4 regions of the Paenibacillus sp. sptzw28 genome follow, and region 3 is predicted to be linked to each of the others. Evidence: riboswitches for the same ligand, from Rfam matches in the RefSeq annotation. Region 3 holds a riboswitch; each other region holds the start of a gene.

Region 1 (4,132 bases), 360 kb from region 3:
AGATATGATACCGTTGACGGCTTGAATGCCGCTTGGGGGACTTTATACGAGCGGTTCGAGGATTTATACGAGACTGGGTCTGCTGAATGGACGGATCACCCGGGACGCAAGGAAGATTTCACCGCCTTTAACCGTATACTTATCCGGCGGTATGTGGAAGTGCCTGCAAGAGCTTGTAAGATGGCGGACCCTAACCATTTGAATTTGGGAATGCGGTATGCATGGGTAGGCAGCGACGACGTGCTGGAAGGATGCGAGGCATTCGATGTGTTCTCGGTCAATTGTTATCAATTCGCCCCGGAACGCAGCATGATTGAGCATATCAGCAAACGGCTGGACAAGCCGGTCATGATCGGCGAGTTCCATTTTGGGGCTGCCGACGTCGGCATGCTGGCCTACGGTATTCGGGCAGTTGCGACCCAGGATGACCGCGGCTTGGCATACCGGTACTTTGTAGAGCAGGCGGCTTCCATACCGGAACTGATCGGGGTTCATTATTTCCAGCTGAACGACCAACCTGTGTTAGGACGCTTCGACGGCGAGAACTATCAAATTGGGGTTGTGGATGTATGTCAACAGCCTTATCGTCCTTTTGTCGAGGCCATGAAACAGGCGCACGAACGGATGTATAATATTCGTACCGGAACGGCGGAACCCTGTGCTAATTCCCCGGTTGAAATACCGAAAACGGGATTCTGATTCACTGAGTTATGCAAGCACTGAGTACTGTGTTATGCCGGAACTGAAGGAGACCAGACAATGTCTAATAATCAAGAATCTTCTGGGCTTTTCCAGGGCGGCAGCCGGCTCCTTCTGCAAGCCGACTGCGAGGCATGCTTCGGCTTGTGCTGTGCTGCCCTGCCGTTCTCGGCTTCGGCAGACTTCGCAATTGACAAAGCTGCCGGGCAGCCCTGCCAAAACCTGCAGCCGGACTTCCGCTGCGGCGTTCACGGCAGTCTCAGGCAGCTGGGCTTCCCAGGATGCACTGTTTATGATTGCTTTGGCGCGGGGCAGCAGGTTTCCCAAGTGACCTTCGGCGGGCAGGACTGGCGGCAAGCCCCGGAAACCGCAAAACAAATGTTTGAAGTATTTCCGGTCATGAGGCACCTCCATGAACTCCTTTGGTATCTGAGTGAAGCGCTATCGTTTCCGCCAGCCCGTGTGATGCGGGATGCTCTCCGTTCTGCCCTGGAAGAAACGGAGCGCCTTACTCATCTTGCTCCCGATTCACTAATCGAACTGGATGTTGCCGAATATCGGGCAGATGTCAACGCTTTGCTCGTGGAGGCCAGTGAACTTGTCAGAGCCGAAGCACTTCGCTCCCTGAAGGGCTCCCCGAACCGTCGCAAGACGTACGGCCGAGGGGCTGACCTTATCGGTGCGAAGCTGAAGGGGGCCGATCTTAGAGGCGCCAATTTGAGAGGGGCTTACCTTATTGCAGCCGACCTCAGAGGTGCCGACCTGAGAGCGGCTGACCTTATTGGAGCTGATTTCCGGGATACTGATCTCAGAGGCGCTAACCTTACTGAAAGTATTTTTCTCACACAAGCTCAGGTGAACGCTGCCAAAGGGGATATGACTACAAAACTGCCCCCGTCACTTATTCACCCGGCGCACTGGTCCTCCCTCGAATAATAGGTAGGTCAGCACGGACCCTATCGACTGATGTCGAAAAATCATGATTATTCTTGCTTTTCTTGAATTTGTATCTTATATTCATTGTGTAGTCAGTTAAACATGCTTTAGAGTATAATGACATTTTTTACTAATTTTTACCTGCCCTTTCGCAGTGATTGCGGCGGCAGGAGTGCTTTTTTGAAATATTTCGTACGATAATGGCAAACCCGCTGAAAAGCGGCGACGCAAAGCTAAAGGGGCTAATGCGGATCAAATATCCGCTATGCCAGCCAGCTACCGAATACGACGGCTCAGCCCCGTCTATTCACTCTCACGTGTAGACGGGTTTTTTTGCCGTCCGCGGAAGATCTGCCCAAGCTGAATAACTATCAGGAGGTGCGGTGACAGGTAAGCAAAGTGATTTCAGTTGAGAGACGGGGCCATCATACCACCGATAACTATACAAACAGAGGAGATGGATTCATGAATAAGAACCAGGTTAACAATGCTCTGGCTGATAAAACAACTATTCTAAAACAACAGCAAAGTCCTGATATAGCTCTTGTAGGCCCGGTGAGGCTTCCTGTTCAATTGGACGACCAGGAGATCGATTTCAAATGGTATTCCTGGCTGAATTTAGGCAGCGCTTCCATGCAGATGGATGATGTACTCAAATTTTTACCTCATGCAGAATTAGCTTCCTACCAACAATCCTCCGTGCTTGTATACGGTGATTTTGCCAATAGAGAGAATGCCTTAATCCGGATGCACAGCATTTGCCACACGGGAGATATATTTGGAAGTAAACGATGCGATTGCGGCTATCAATTACGGAAATCCATGCGAATGATTGTCGATAACGGCTGCGGGGCATTATTCTATTTGGCCAATCACGAGGGCCGTGGAATTGGACTTTTTTCCAAATCATTAGCTTATATCCTGCAGGATGAAGGATGCGATACTGTAGAGGCAAATCTTAGTCTTGGCTTCGCTGACGATCAAAGATCCTATGAAGAGGCGATACGCGTACTCCAAGGTTTGCGGCAAAAACCGGTAAGTTTAATAACGAACAATCCCAGGAAATTGCAGTCATTGCGGGAAAAAGGTCTCTTAACCGATAACCATGTATCCATTTGGGGGGATGTATCCAAGCACAACACTCGTTATTTGGCAACGAAGGTTGAAAAATCGGGTCATATTTATAACGCTATGACTGAAAGCGTCAAACTGGGATGAGGAGCCGGATTACAACATGAACTCAGACCAACATTTTATGAAACTCGCATTGGACATGGCGGCTACGGCGATTGGAAAAACGAATCCGAATCCGGTTGTTGGCGCCATCATCGTTAATGATGGACAAATTGTCGGCCTCGGCGTTCATCGTAAGGCGGGTGAACCCCATGCTGAGGTGCACGCTTTCCAAATGGCAAGCGGCCATACAAGGGGAGCAACATTGTACGTTACGCTGGAGCCTTGCTCTCATTTCGGGAAGACCCCTCCTTGCGCAGAACTGATTCGAAGCTCCGGGATCGCACGGGTTGTTGTGGCCATGCAGGATCCGAATCCGATGGTTGCCGGACGCGGCATTCAATTGCTGCGAGAGGAGGGAATCGAGGTCGAGGTTGGCGTACTGGAATCGGAAGCCAGACGACTCAATGAACAATTCGTGCATCATATGACACACCGGCGGCCTTTTTTCATCTCCAAGGCTGCTATGACCTTGGACGGGAAATTAGCTGCGTCAACAGGGCATTCCAAGTGGATCACAGGCGAGGAAGCACAGCTTGAGGTACATCAAATAAGGAACGAGGTCGACGCCATATTGGTCGGGATAAATACGGTATTGACCGATAATCCTCACCTGACCACCCGTTTGCCGGAAGGGGGAAAGAATCCCATCCGTATTATCCTTGATTCGCAGTTGAGGCTGCCGGATGATGCCCATGTAACCGACTGTTCGGAGGTTCAAACTTGGGTTGTCACCAAGTTGGATGCTGACCCGGAAAAAGTATATAAGCTGGAACAGATGGGAGTTGAAGTGCTGTCCGTCCCTGAAACCAGGTTCGGATTGGATCTGCATGCGCTTTCGGATATTTTGCACCGCCGGGGAGTAACCTCTCTACTGGTGGAGGGTGGGAGCGAAGTAAACGGCTCATTTCTACGCGCTAATCTTATTGACAAGTGGATAATTTATATCGCTCCGAAGGTATTGGGGGGACGGCATTCCATTACACCCTATGGGGGTGAAGACTTAGAATTGATGGATGAAGCGATCAAGGTTAAGGTCCATTCCGTTCGACAATGCGGCGAAGATATTTGCATTACGGCCTATCCTGCTTACAACTGAAAGCCCACGATCTCTGTATCAGAGTAGTAGCGAATTGCTTTTCCCTTTTTTTCAGCATACTCAATTTCTCTTCTTGTACTGCTACCTATGTAACCATCAACGTCAATGACGAATATTTCATCGGAAATATCGATTTTCCGGAAATGTAAGTTTCCGAGTAATTGA
Region 2 (4,132 bases), 940 kb from region 3:
GAAGACGAAGCGCCTATTCAACGCAGTATTAAATCGGCGGTCGAAGCCTCAGGCGGCAATTTCAAAGTAATTGCGACGGCATATAATGCTCAAGAAGCGCTTGACCTTTTGCAGAATGAGAAGCCGGATATTATTATTTCGGATATACGGATGCCGGTGATGGACGGCATCGCTTTGACAGAGATTGTCCGGGCAACGAATCCTCAAATTGAAATGATTTTGTTAAGCGGATACGAGGAATTCGACTATGCCAGGAAAGCGATGACGCTTGGCGTGAGACACTATCTCTTGAAGCCGGTATCCCGCACGCAAATAAAAGAACTGCTCGATGCCGTTTGTTTTGAAATGTTAGGGAAACGAAGGGAATTATACGCACAGTATGCCGCTTCTCTTGTCTATGGCAAATTGTTATCGGTGATCCCTTTCCAGCAGCAGGAACTTTATGAGTCGCATATTTTCTTCTTATGCTGCGCAGGGCCGTTTCCTACTTTTTCGTTCGAAGACGATATTCCCGGAAAAGTATACTGGGAACAAAACGATTTGCAGCCGATTTTGCGTGAGACTATGAGGGGGAACGGCGATTTTGCCGTTATCAATGGGAAAACCGTTTCGGAGCGAATCGTTATACTGTCTTTTTTTCAAAACAGACAGACGGGAAGCGAAGAGGAATGGTTGGCTGCCATTACGGCTCGTTTGGGAACTCAGCTGCATGTATCCGTCGTCTCCAGCGGATATTATTCCAACCTGGAAGATACGGCGTCGATTTCGCAAACTGCCCGTTCCATGCTGTATAAACATATTTTATTCGGCGCTCCAGTCCGTTTATTTATAAAGGATGCCCAGCCGCCGGTCTTCGAAGTGGAATCCGATCCGTCTATGGAACGGAAGCTCGCAGCGGCTTTGGAGCGGGAAAACATCAATCTGTTCAAGGCAGAGATTCAATTACTGCTTGCAAAATGGAAGCAAAGACCTCTGAGGCAGAACATTCTGGAAAGAAAGCTGCAGCGAATTTTAACGCTCCTATCCCAGCATACGGGGAAAGCTGCTTATTACACCGGCGAAATGCTCGAAATCGATGTGAACCAGATGGTCCTGCAATCAAAGGATTACCAAGCAATTTTCAATTATACGTGCACAATTATTGACTTCCTCTCCTTTTATAACAAGAACGATAAAGGCGAGAGGGAGAACGATAAATTGGCGGAAAAAATCGAACAGTTTCTGCTGGAACATTACACAGAGCAAATTAATCATCAAACGCTGTCTGAGAGATTCGGTCTTGTGCCTTCTTACCTGAGTAAAGTTTTCATCAAATACAAAGGGCTCTCGCCCGCCAAATATATCGTGAGGCTCCGAATCGAGACGGCCAAGAAACTATTGGTGGAACATCCGGGTTGGCTCGCCAAAGATATTGCAGAACTCGTCGGGTATCCTGACCCAAACTATTTCAGCCGGATTTTCAAACGTGAAACAGGAATGTATCCATCCCAGTATCGGGAACAAAAAGGAGAAATCATGGTCTGATGGATATGTAACGCCGGAGCAAATAATCCCATCCTGGCAAATCGTGTACGCCGAGTATATGACCCGGAAGCATCAGCCGGGGTTTTGATTGGTGGCAGACAAAAAATCCATCCCACTAGTTTTAAAAAATCCATCCAAAAAACGGATTGAGCATGGTACAAATTAATGAATGGAACAATTGATAAGTCAGGTTCCTCTTTATATTCAATGCGGTTTCTTACGAGAAAGGGGAAGGACGAATGATCAGTGAAACCGGCACTGCTATTCGAACCTTAAGCAGCAAAGCTCAATCGTTAACCGTGGACAAATGGATGGGATTCTTGCAAAGAAAATGCCCGGACACCTTTCGACATTCGGAAAGAGTCGCCCTTTTAGCCGGGAATGCGGCTGCATCTTTCGGACTTGACTCCCGAGACACGACTGCTCTGATACGCGGTTGTTTCCTGCATGATGTGGGCAAAACCATGATTCCGGGCGAAGTGCTCCGCAATAGGAAACCGCTTAACCCAATGCGGTTAAACTTAATGCGGCTGCATCCGCAATTGGGTGCCGAACTGCTTGAAAATCTCTCGATACAGGACCCCGAAGTTATCGCGGTCGTTCGTTACCATCATGAGAGATGGGACGGTAAAGGGTATCCGGAAGGCTTGTCCGGCGAAGAAATCCCCTATCTTGCCCGCATATGCGCCGTTATCGAGGCCTATGACAGTATGATTTCCAAGCGGCCCTACCGTCATGACGGAGGAAGAGGCGAGGTTCGAGCTTGTTAAAAATTGCGGAACGCAATTTGACAGCAGCGTGGTGCGCTGTTTTCTCATTTCGTTACAGAAATGAACAAGTCCGTTCTCGTCCTGCAACTCTATTTAGGGACGAGTCAAGGCACTAAAGCCTCTCGTCGGATTACTGTTCGACAGGCCGGCCCAGTTGCCGCGTTAATGATAGACCCGGTCCACACTGAATGTGACCGGTTTTTTTCTGTCCGGAAAAGTCCGATTGAAACGTTTCGCTCAACTGAAAATCCAAAAAATCCATCTCATGATTTTAAAAAAAGCCATCCAAAAAAAAAGAAGATCATGGTAAAACGTATATACACGGTTCAAGTTAACTAATTCGTATTCGACAGTCAACCAACGCAGTAAACGACAATTAAATACTTCGTACGACAACGGCAAAGCCACTGAAAGGTGGTGACGCAAAGCTATAGGGGCTTAAGTGGATCGAATGCATCCAACATGCCAGCCAGTTACCGAATACGGCGGAAACCCCCGTCTATTTAGCAACAGTAGACGGGGGTTTCTGTTATTTGAAAGGGGTGATGCAGCTGAAAGATAAGGTTACCAGCACACTTATTTATGCCGCTTCACGTCAACGCCGGAGTTATTTATCCGCTAACGGATGGACGGGATATGCTGATTATCGGCCAAGCGATCCGGAGATATGAAGGAGGCATTATTACGATAACGGAATGCGGGCAGGCATAGCCGTGATACGGGGATTTGAAAATCTTCTCCTCGAATCATAACGCCTGTCTGTTTCCGGCTTGGGGATAACAAAAAAATTACGGAGGGTTTCCATCATGCAATTTACTCAACGAAAACGAATCGGGTTATTCAGACGCATCGTTTCCGCAACACTCAGCGGACTCATGGTATTTTCAGCGGTTGCATCCTTACTTTTGTCCCCCACCTCCGCAGCTGCGGCGGCAACGCCTGTGACGAGGGTGTTGCAGTACTGGACTAACGGGTATACCGCTATGAAGGATGCGCTCGTCGCGCAAGAACAGGGAACAACGAACTTTGGCAATTCAGCAGCGCTTATCATTGGTAATTTGGCGACCGGGCAGAGATATACGTTTCTCCAATTCGATCTTGCGTCCATCCCGCAGAACGCCGAGATTACGAGCGCGAAGCTGGAGCTGTACTTAAATGATGCCAGGGTGAGCAGCAACATAGGAACCACCAATGTGCCAATCGCTATCCATCAAGTGACAAAGGATTGGCAGGAGAATACGCTTACCTGGAACAACGCGGTAAGCACCCCAATCTATAACACGACGCCAATTTCAAGCCAGATGACGACAAGCGTTGCGAACGGTTCCTGGAATGCATTCGATGTGCTGGGTCTGACGCAGCAGTGGGTGTCTGGAACGGCAGCGAACTACGGAATCATGCTTAAGAGAGATAATTCCACGGATGCGTCAGATTTCAACAAGGGATTCGATTCCAGCGAAGGAACCACCCGTCCCAAATTAACGATCACATATAGCGTACCGGCTACGGACTTCACCGTTGCGCCTGCGGAGCTTACCCTAATCCAGGGAGGAAGCGGCACCAGGCTGAAAGCCGACTTTACACCGGATAATGCCACGGATCAGAGTGTGACGTGGACGTCCAGCGATTCTTCGGTCGCGGCGGTGGACGCGAATGGATACGTGACGCCGGGCGCCAACCTCGGGAATGCCACGATCACAGCGACGACGGCGGACGGGTTAACGGCGACAAGCACGGTAACCGTCAGAGCCCCCGCTGCGAGCGACAAGCCGGTCACTACGACGCAGGTCGTGCTGCAGCAAGGGCTGAACGGGTATGTCGGTACAGACGATACCAGT
Region 3 (4,132 bases):
CCTCTTGGGCCATGGCGAAAGACTCATCAGACGATTCCTGGATCGATTCGCTGATATGCTGCATGCCGGATGCCATTTCCTGAATGGCCTTGGCATTCTCCGAGATGACCTTCGTCATTGTCTCATTCCCTGAGGCGATTTCCTGAATCGATGCGACAGCTTCATATATCATATCTGTCGAATGCTGCGTTCTCTTCGAAACTTCATCGGTGGAAGCTTGTACATATGTTGTCGTGTCCCTGACTTGTTCGATCATTTTCTTCAGTTGCTCCGTCATGCGATTGAAGTGAGACATTAATTGGCCGATTTCATCATGGCTCTCAACTAAAATCCGCTTGCTCAGATCCCCTTCCGCCACTGTCCGGGTATGCCCGACAAGTTTGATAAGAGGCTTGGTTATTCTGGTCGAGATAAAGATCATAATCGCTGTTCCGATCAGTATGAAGGCGATGGACAGCACCAAACATATCGTGATAACATTACTCTTCAAGTCCTTAATAAATTTGGCATTCATATCGATGCCTAACATGGAATCCGTTCCCGCAATGGAAAAATAGACGGATTTATGCACACCGTACTCATCTTCATAAATCTTGCTGAAAATCACTTCCGAAGGCCGGGACAACGTCGCAGCCTGCTCGGGAGTAAAGGGATAAGGCGTTAAATAGTCGTCCGTCCCGCTCAAGACCAAAATAACGTCCTGCCCGTTCACTTTACTCATAATATAGACTAATTGCACATTGTCGTTTTTACTAATGCGGTTTGCTATTTCATGCAGTTTCTGATAAGAGTCTTTATCTGTTTTGGCTTTATTGACCAAATCAGCCGTAACGCTGGCACTGTATGTATTCATGTTTGTTTTCAGAACTTGCTCAAAGCTGGGCAACAGGTGATTGTCGATAATGTGCATCGAGTAATAATAGAGCGTTAAGCTGAAGATGATCGAAAAGAGAGAAAGCGGTACAATGGCGGCTAAAGAAATTTTCTTTACGATGGAATCCTTGAAGCGCAGGGCGCTTACTAATTTGGTTGAGGCTGATTTCACGTAATTTGTCCCCTTTAAGAAATATAATAACTGTAGGCATAAATTTGCATAATACTGCAAATTTCAACAATTTTCGCAACAGGCTCAAAAGAAAACTGTAAAAAAAGAGTCTCCTCTTTCTTTACAGTTCCCCGGTCAGGAACTCATTGAATTGGCTTGACCGGCTTGTCCTCTAATTATATAGGAATCCAAATTCAACTTAATCAGCCTATGATTCTCCAGCATGGTTTCGCTGCGGTAAAAGACAACTGCGAACATATTGAATTCCTCCGGCATGACCCTGTACTCCAATATGTTTTGAAAATGTTGCTTGAAGCCTTCATGATTGAATCCCAGAATGTTGTGGCCGCTATCCAGCTCGTATTCCGCACAAAAGAAGCTGTATACCGCATCATCCATGCTTTTGGTGATAGTCTGCCAATCGGGTTTTTGTTGCAGAAAGAAGCTTTCATAGGAGTTGATACCGTAAGCGTGAATCCCTAACTCGGTTGTTCCGCATCCCGCGAACCGGAATGGATTGATTTCCACCGGTACGACGCTGCCTTTGCTCGTTTTCCGCACTTCCGCATGCAAAGGGAAATTGCGGAGCTCCAGCTTCTTGCCGATTTTGGATAAAAACTCGGTCAAGGGTACTAACATTTCCTGGATGACATGCTTGCTTGTATAATATATTCGGTCGCTTGTATCGCTTTCGTGCATAAATTTGCGTGCAAATACATTTAATATGACCGGTTGTCCATCGAAATCGAAATAAGCGTCAATGGCATATTCCGTACCGTCGATCCACTGCTCTATAATTACCTCGTTGGCATTGACTACGTCCTCCGAGTACATGTCTGCGCCTATGGTGAGGGCTTGCCGCGTAGAGCGGATTGCTTCTCTCCACTGACCCGCGTTCTCAACCCGATATACGCCGATGCTGGAATACCCGACCGAAGGCTTGACGATAACCGGGTACGGCAATTTGGCCGGATCGATTGAGTCCAATTCGTTCAAGTGTAAGCTCTGAAAATATAAATCAGGATAATCCGGCTTCATCAACTGACGGAAAGCAGCCTTGTTTTTGAAGATGCCGGCCTGTTGCCAAGCAGGGCGGTTCTGAAGATTTTGACCGAGGAGACGCAAAGATGCTTCGGAGTTGCACAAAAGAGGCTGGGGTTCATGGCTGCTTGTAAATCGGTGAAAAAAAGCTTGTTCTGAGAAACGGTTCAGTTCCGCTTCGTTAGATACGTGAACATCATCCGCTTTTAGAATGGGAACTTCGTATTTGCGCAGCGTTTGAGCCAATACTTCGGAGACATACGGTTTGGTGACGATGATCATCGAATCCCTCTCTCTTTATCGACGCGTGGACCAAAAGCTTTTATAACTAAAAGCGCCAGTGCCACAAGTCGTGAATTTGGTAACCCGGCCATCATAGTTCATAGAACGTTAGACCCGTGGCTTTGCGTCCTTGTTTTTCAACAAGTTTGCTTTTGACAAATTTCTATTCCAATTCCTTCCGACAACATCAATTATAATACCGTTTTGTCAGTACTATGTAAACATTTTGCCTTGCCGCTCGAATACTTCCAACTTGGACGAATGCTTTTATTCTACAAGTCCATCATCTCCTTCGTGGATAAAAATGCAAAAATCGCACACTGATTATATCGGCAATAAACATTGAAAAGATAAGGTGACTTTAAGTAACTTTGGGGTCACTCTAAGTCACCTTATCAAGCTGCCTATTCCAGCAGGATAGCCGACTCTCTATCATCAATGACATATGGGATGCCAAGATGATTGCTCAACAAGATGTTAACGGTGCCCTGAAACAACTCGATCTGAACAAGGTCGTGATCACTTTTCGTTCAATATAGGACCCGACAGTATCACTCGCCTGAAGGCTCATCACGGTCAGCAGCTTGATTGTCTGGATTACACGTAATGATTATTTTCTCGTCATAAGTGGTGAAGAAATAGATTTGGTTATTGAAAAGAAAGTTCCAGCAGATGAAGAAAAGGGTTTGTATATATGAATGGGATTTAACAACTGCTTAAAGGAGCTGGATAGATAATTTTCATTTCTTTTATTATTTTTATCGTCTTACCAAGGTCTGGTCATTTCAGCTAACGGGAGTTCAACCATTACACAGCGGCAGCCGGCCAAACGATCGGCTACTTTTTTAAGTTTTGACACCCTGGCACACATGTGACCCACCCCGCACGCCAACGGTCATTTTGCTGTAGAACGAAAATAAAGTAATAGACTGGAAAATAAAGTTGTAGACTAAGAAAATAAAGTTGTAGACCAGGAAAATAAAGTCTTAGACTAACGATGCATCATTAACCGAGGGACGGTCAGATTTGTTTAAAACCAGCGAGACTGAGCAATTGCCAGAGGTCGCTCTTTTGGCGAACCGAAGAGTGTGGCTGATTAGGAAACTATCTGCGCTTGGAAAGTAGTATTTGCTGTTGGGTAAAGTAAAATTCCGCAAAAAATATCAAAACAGAGCGTTCCATCTGTCGTAAAGTGAGTATATCGATATGGAGGCATTAAAGTGGATTATAAGGATTTGGTAATCAAGGCCATTACCTATATTGAGGATCATCTGACCGATCAGAGCTTAAGCACCAAGGTTATGGAGGCTGCGGGCTATTCGCCGTACCATTTTCACCGGATCTTCCTATCGGTTACGAGAAACTCCGTCTCGGAGTACATACGCAAGCGAAGATTGACACAAGCAGCATACGATTTATTTTATACCAACCAAAGGATCATAGATATTGCCATCTTGTACCGGTTCGAGTCTCAGGAATCCTTCGCCCGATCCTTTTGGAAAATGTTCTCCATCTCGCCTGGACAATTTCGAAAGCAAAGGGACATGAAGGACACGCTGTTCCGGGCAATGGAGAAGCTTCCTTTGGATGAAGTGGGGCTACAGCATTTGAATAAGAGCGTCTCCCTCGTGCCAGCTTTTGTCTGCCTGAATAAGCTACATCTGGTCGGCATGTCAATACCGGGTGTCAATTCGGACGAGGTCGGAAAGCTATGGCGGAGCTTTAGGCAGCGTTTGTTTGAAATTGAGCGAAAGCCGGATACGG
Region 4 (4,132 bases), 1.6 Mb from region 3:
CAGCGGAAATAGGGATCCTTTTGCTATTAAATGTTCAACAAGCATTAGTTTGTTATTATAAGCCAGCACTCTTCTTTCTACACCTTTGAATGGATAGGCTACTTCTACTTTATCCCGATCTGTCATCATATAATATCACCCTTTATTTAAGATTCCGCTTACTTAGTTGGAGACCACAGCTTCTGATTCGGCGATCTCATGTACAACTTCAATAATCATATCTTCTTGACCGGCAATAATTTTTCTTCTTCCTAACTCCATAAATACTTTATGGGGGTCTACATTATATTTTTGGGATAAGAGTTCAACAGGTTTTGCAAAGCCTGAAAATACGCCGGCCAATCCGCTTATAACACTTGTAGAATTGATAGTCGGTACTTTTTCGATGATTGTCTTCTCTGCAATGTTTGCTCCTTCAAGGAGCTTTGATAAGTCAATATTAGTGGTATAGCCCAATCTATTTAATACTGCGATCAGTACCTCCAATTGGGCATTGCCAGCCCCGGCTCCGAATCCCCGAATCGTACCATCCAGTATTCTAGCTCCTCCACTTAAAGCTGCAACCGAATTTGCTATGGCATGGCCTAGGTTGTTATGTGCATGAAACCCTACAGGTATGTTTATTGTGCCGGTGAGTGCTTTTACCCGCTCAATAACGTCTTCCGGCAAATAAACTCCGGCAGAATCCATAATGATTACACCGTGTGCCCCATACGATTGCATTTTTAACGCTTCCTGCGTAAGTAATTCAATAGACGCCATATGGCTCATCATCAATACTCCATAAGCTTCCCGCCCTCTATCCAAGGCATACTCAATGTGCCTCTTAGTGATATCGGCTTCAGTGCAATGAGAAGCGACCCTGACAACATGCACACCCAGGTCTAACGCTGCTTTCAAATCGTTTATCGTAGCTACACCCGGTATAACATGGATTCCTATTTTCGTATGACGTAAAGTGCTTGACGCCAGCTCAAAAATTTCTTCATCCCGAACAAGAGATTCGCCTAATTGCAATGAAGATGCTCCAAGGCCATTGCCGTGCCCGACTTCAATAATCGGAATACCTGCCGCATCGGCTATGAGCATGTAGTTATACATCTGTTCTCTGGTTAACTGATGACGTACGGCATGGGAACCGTCTCTTAGGGTTGGATCACTGATTAGAACCGTGGACACCTGGATTACGCCCCTTTCTCTATGCCCGCCAGCTTTGAAGCATACTCTTCTGCAGTAGCAATGGCGGCACAATTGATAATATCAAGATTTCCGGCATACGGGGGCAAGTAGTCTCCAAGTCCCTGCACTTTAATCATTACTACAATTCGGCCGTCTTCTATAGTAGGAGGGATAATTAATTGATAGCCTGGAACATAAGATTGCATCTTAGAAATAATTCGGTTCAAATTTCTATGAAGCAGCTCCAGATTGGGATTATGAACCTTGGCATAAATGGTGGTTTGCATGTCAATGCAAGGCTCTGCGGGGTTTAAATTAATAATAGCTTTAGCTTTATTACATCGGGAGAATTTTCGGATCGCTTCCTCCGTATTTTCGATATATTCGTCAAGGTTGGATCTTGTAGCCGGACCGGCGCTCTTGGAAGCAATACTGGATACCACTTCAATATATTCGACCCGTTCATGGGATTGTCCGATCGCATACGCTACCGGTACGGAAGCTTGTCCCCCGCATGTAACCATATTTACGTTATCAAGCGTCAAGCATTCACTTAAATTTACCGCAGGAACACACATTTCCCCAATTTTTGACGGAGTCATATCTATAACAAACTTTCGAAGCCTTCTAAAAACTATTGCATGTTGAGCATGAGAAAATGCAGAAGTGGCATCGAAAACAATATCGTACATATGAGCGTAATCTACAATAGCATCAATTTTTTTATCCGAAACATGTATTCCTAAATCTCTGGCTATAATCATCCCGGGCGATTCCAAGTTTCTACCCACAAACAGTGTACACTCCAAATGAGGCGATCTCATCGTTTTTTTTAGTAAGTCTGTCCCGATATTGCCGCTGCCTATAATTGCAACCTTGATCTTCCCACTGCTCATTTTAAATCCTCCTTGGCGCAAAAAGTGCATGGATTTAATTCTGAATTTTCCGACTTTTGAGAAAATATTAACTCCAATACTCACATTTCTTTCCTGCCAGACGATTTAATTAATTTTAAGCAGCACAAAAAACCTCCCATCAGCATTATTAGAATGAATAGACGGAGGCTGCCGTCGTATTCGGTAACTGGCAGGCATAGCGAATGGTGGTGCTTTCCGCCTTAGCCCCTATAGCTTTGCGTCGCCGCTTTTCAGCGGGTTTGCCATTATCGTACGAAATATTCTGTTGTCGTATATTGTCAATTTACATGATATTACTATATTTTAAAATAGGCATATTATACTATTTTGATTATAATACTATATTAGAAATCATTATAATAAAAGGATGCGCAAAGGGTTTCTTATAGCTCGGTTCACTCGGCTATTTAGGCAAAATTCGTATTGCCTATGACGAATGGAATCTTCATCATCGCATATTAACTCCGGAACCGCGGATTATTTAACACCGAGGGATGAAAACGACATCAATTCCAGCTACACAATGGCGGATACTGTGTTTACCGCTTGTTTTATAAATCAGTGTCTCAAACACAGCGATGTAATTGGAATGGCGAATTTCGCACCGACCGTCAATACAAGGGCAGTGCAGTGCAGCATTCGAATGCCGTTCTTTATAGTGTGACCGGCGATTCGAAAGATGCTTACAACGATATTGGGAAAGAGCAGGTTCGCGTCATCGAACAGCCGTTACATTGGAATGCGCAATCTGATCTTACAGTTGAAATTCAGCCCCATTCCGTAAACGTTCTTGTAGTAACGTAACGGAACTCGAAACAGCAGCGGTACGCCCTCGTGGTACGCCAGCTTGGCGGCACACCTTGCAACCATTGTACCGAATACGATAACGAATACAAGGTATAAAATGCTAAGGCTATTCCTGATAAAATACCCCAAACGCCACCAAATTCATCACCGCGGGCAGATGACGATTCTGATACGTCAAGCGGGACTTACGGCTCCCGGCATCTACGGACCGAACGAAGAGGAAACCGCAGCCATGCGCGCAGCCCACGCGACGAACAAATGATAGATATATTTAAGAGGCAGTGCCGGCTCGGCGTCTGCCTCTTTGCTGTTCCAAAAGATGCGAGGAACGTTCAAAGGAATAAAAATTTTCAACTTAGGGGTGAGCGGGCTCAGGGCTTTTATCTGAACTGAAAGCTTTGTTCCCTTCGTTAAATCACCACTTCACGGGTTCTTCGAGAATAATGCCGTCGGTCATGACCCATTGGGTCAAGCTGTGTTCCTTGGCCTGGATGACAATAAAGTACAAATCCTCTGTCTCGGACGTATTCCGCAGGGTACGCACACCTTGCGGTGCCATGCGTACGGCGCTTCCTTCCGTCACCTCGAGAATTTCGCCGTCAACTTGAACCTGCCCCCGGCCGCGAATAATTACGTACAACTCCTCATTCTCCTTGTGCTTATGATAGAAAGGCACCTCCCCCCGGGGGGGCAGCTGATTGAGCGACACCTCCATGCTGGTTAACCCAAGAGATTCCTTCAAAAATAGTTTCCCCTTGGCAGGAGCTTCCGTAACGCTTCCGAGCTTCTCGAACAGACCTGCTTGCACCATCGTGTAATTCCGGTTTTGCATGTTCAACACCTCTTCCATTAGGTTATCGCATCCTATACGAGTCCATCTTACCATACCGCAAATAACGTGATTTCTTTTCAATTGCTCAGTTGAGGACGAGGTCCCGTTCATTCATGATGGAACCTGCGTCGCGGAAGCTTGAAAACGGACATTCATCACGAACACTGCCACAGATGACTTATCCGGTATAAAAAGTACACTCTGGGAGCTGTATGACAAAGAGGATGGGACCAGCACAACTGGACAGGGCACAAAGATCACCGTCCCTACTATGGTCTGTCATACACCGGCATGGACTGGTTCCTTAACCGGGAGACAAAGCCGATAACTCTCCGGATCGATACAACCGCACCTGTAACCAAATATACGGCGAAGCCTATCTATGGAAATGACAAGC

Evidence for each region. A riboswitch is a leader RNA that binds a small molecule or an ion and turns the genes downstream of it on or off. The one in region 3 is predicted to bind cyclic di-GMP.
Region 1: it holds a riboswitch for cyclic di-GMP, as region 3 does, so the genes downstream of both, KZ483_RS05955 (GTP cyclohydrolase II) here and KZ483_RS04335 (ATP-grasp domain-containing protein) in region 3, are expected to answer to the same signal.
Region 2: it holds a riboswitch for cyclic di-GMP, as region 3 does, so the genes downstream of both, KZ483_RS28855 (F-box protein) here and KZ483_RS04335 (ATP-grasp domain-containing protein) in region 3, are expected to answer to the same signal.
Region 4: it holds a riboswitch for cyclic di-GMP, as region 3 does, so the genes downstream of both, KZ483_RS25325 (acetaldehyde dehydrogenase (acetylating)) here and KZ483_RS04335 (ATP-grasp domain-containing protein) in region 3, are expected to answer to the same signal.

The regions. Positions count from the first base shown of each region.
Region 1 covers NZ_CP080545.1:1,275,521-1,279,652, reverse strand. Annotated here, with positions in the region: gene KZ483_RS05965 (beta-galactosidase) at 1-699, shown strand, start outside; gene KZ483_RS05960 (pentapeptide repeat-containing protein) at 760-1,635, shown strand; cyclic di-GMP riboswitch class I at 1,828-1,919, shown strand; gene KZ483_RS05955 (GTP cyclohydrolase II) at 2,101-2,853, shown strand; gene ribD (bifunctional diaminohydroxyphosphoribosylaminopyrimidine deaminase/5-amino-6-(5-phosphoribosylamino)uracil reductase RibD) at 2,870-3,967, shown strand; gene KZ483_RS05945 (hypothetical protein) at 3,958-4,132, opposite strand, start outside.
Region 2 covers NZ_CP080545.1:6,080,129-6,084,260, reverse strand. Annotated here, with positions in the region: gene KZ483_RS28200 (response regulator) at 1-1,524, shown strand, start outside; gene KZ483_RS28195 (HD-GYP domain-containing protein) at 1,764-2,294, shown strand; cyclic di-GMP riboswitch class I at 2,682-2,775, shown strand; gene KZ483_RS28855 (F-box protein) at 2,877-3,005, shown strand; gene KZ483_RS28190 (cadherin-like beta sandwich domain-containing protein) at 3,101-4,132, shown strand, end outside.
Region 3 covers NZ_CP080545.1:916,159-920,290, forward strand. Annotated here, with positions in the region: gene KZ483_RS04330 (methyl-accepting chemotaxis protein) at 1-1,045, opposite strand, end outside; gene KZ483_RS04335 (ATP-grasp domain-containing protein) at 1,181-2,368, opposite strand; cyclic di-GMP riboswitch class I at 2,444-2,529, opposite strand; gene KZ483_RS04340 (GyrI-like domain-containing protein) at 3,589-4,132, shown strand, end outside.
Region 4 covers NZ_CP080545.1:5,447,369-5,451,500, reverse strand. Annotated here, with positions in the region: gene KZ483_RS25335 (cupin domain-containing protein) at 1-129, opposite strand, end outside; gene dmpG (4-hydroxy-2-oxovalerate aldolase) at 163-1,179, opposite strand; gene KZ483_RS25325 (acetaldehyde dehydrogenase (acetylating)) at 1,185-2,075, opposite strand; cyclic di-GMP riboswitch class I at 2,255-2,350, opposite strand; gene KZ483_RS29220 (alpha-L-arabinofuranosidase C-terminal domain-containing protein) at 2,533-2,760, shown strand; gene KZ483_RS25315 (hypothetical protein) at 2,658-2,900, shown strand; gene KZ483_RS25310 (DinB family protein) at 2,980-3,165, shown strand; gene KZ483_RS25305 (cupin domain-containing protein) at 3,319-3,753, opposite strand.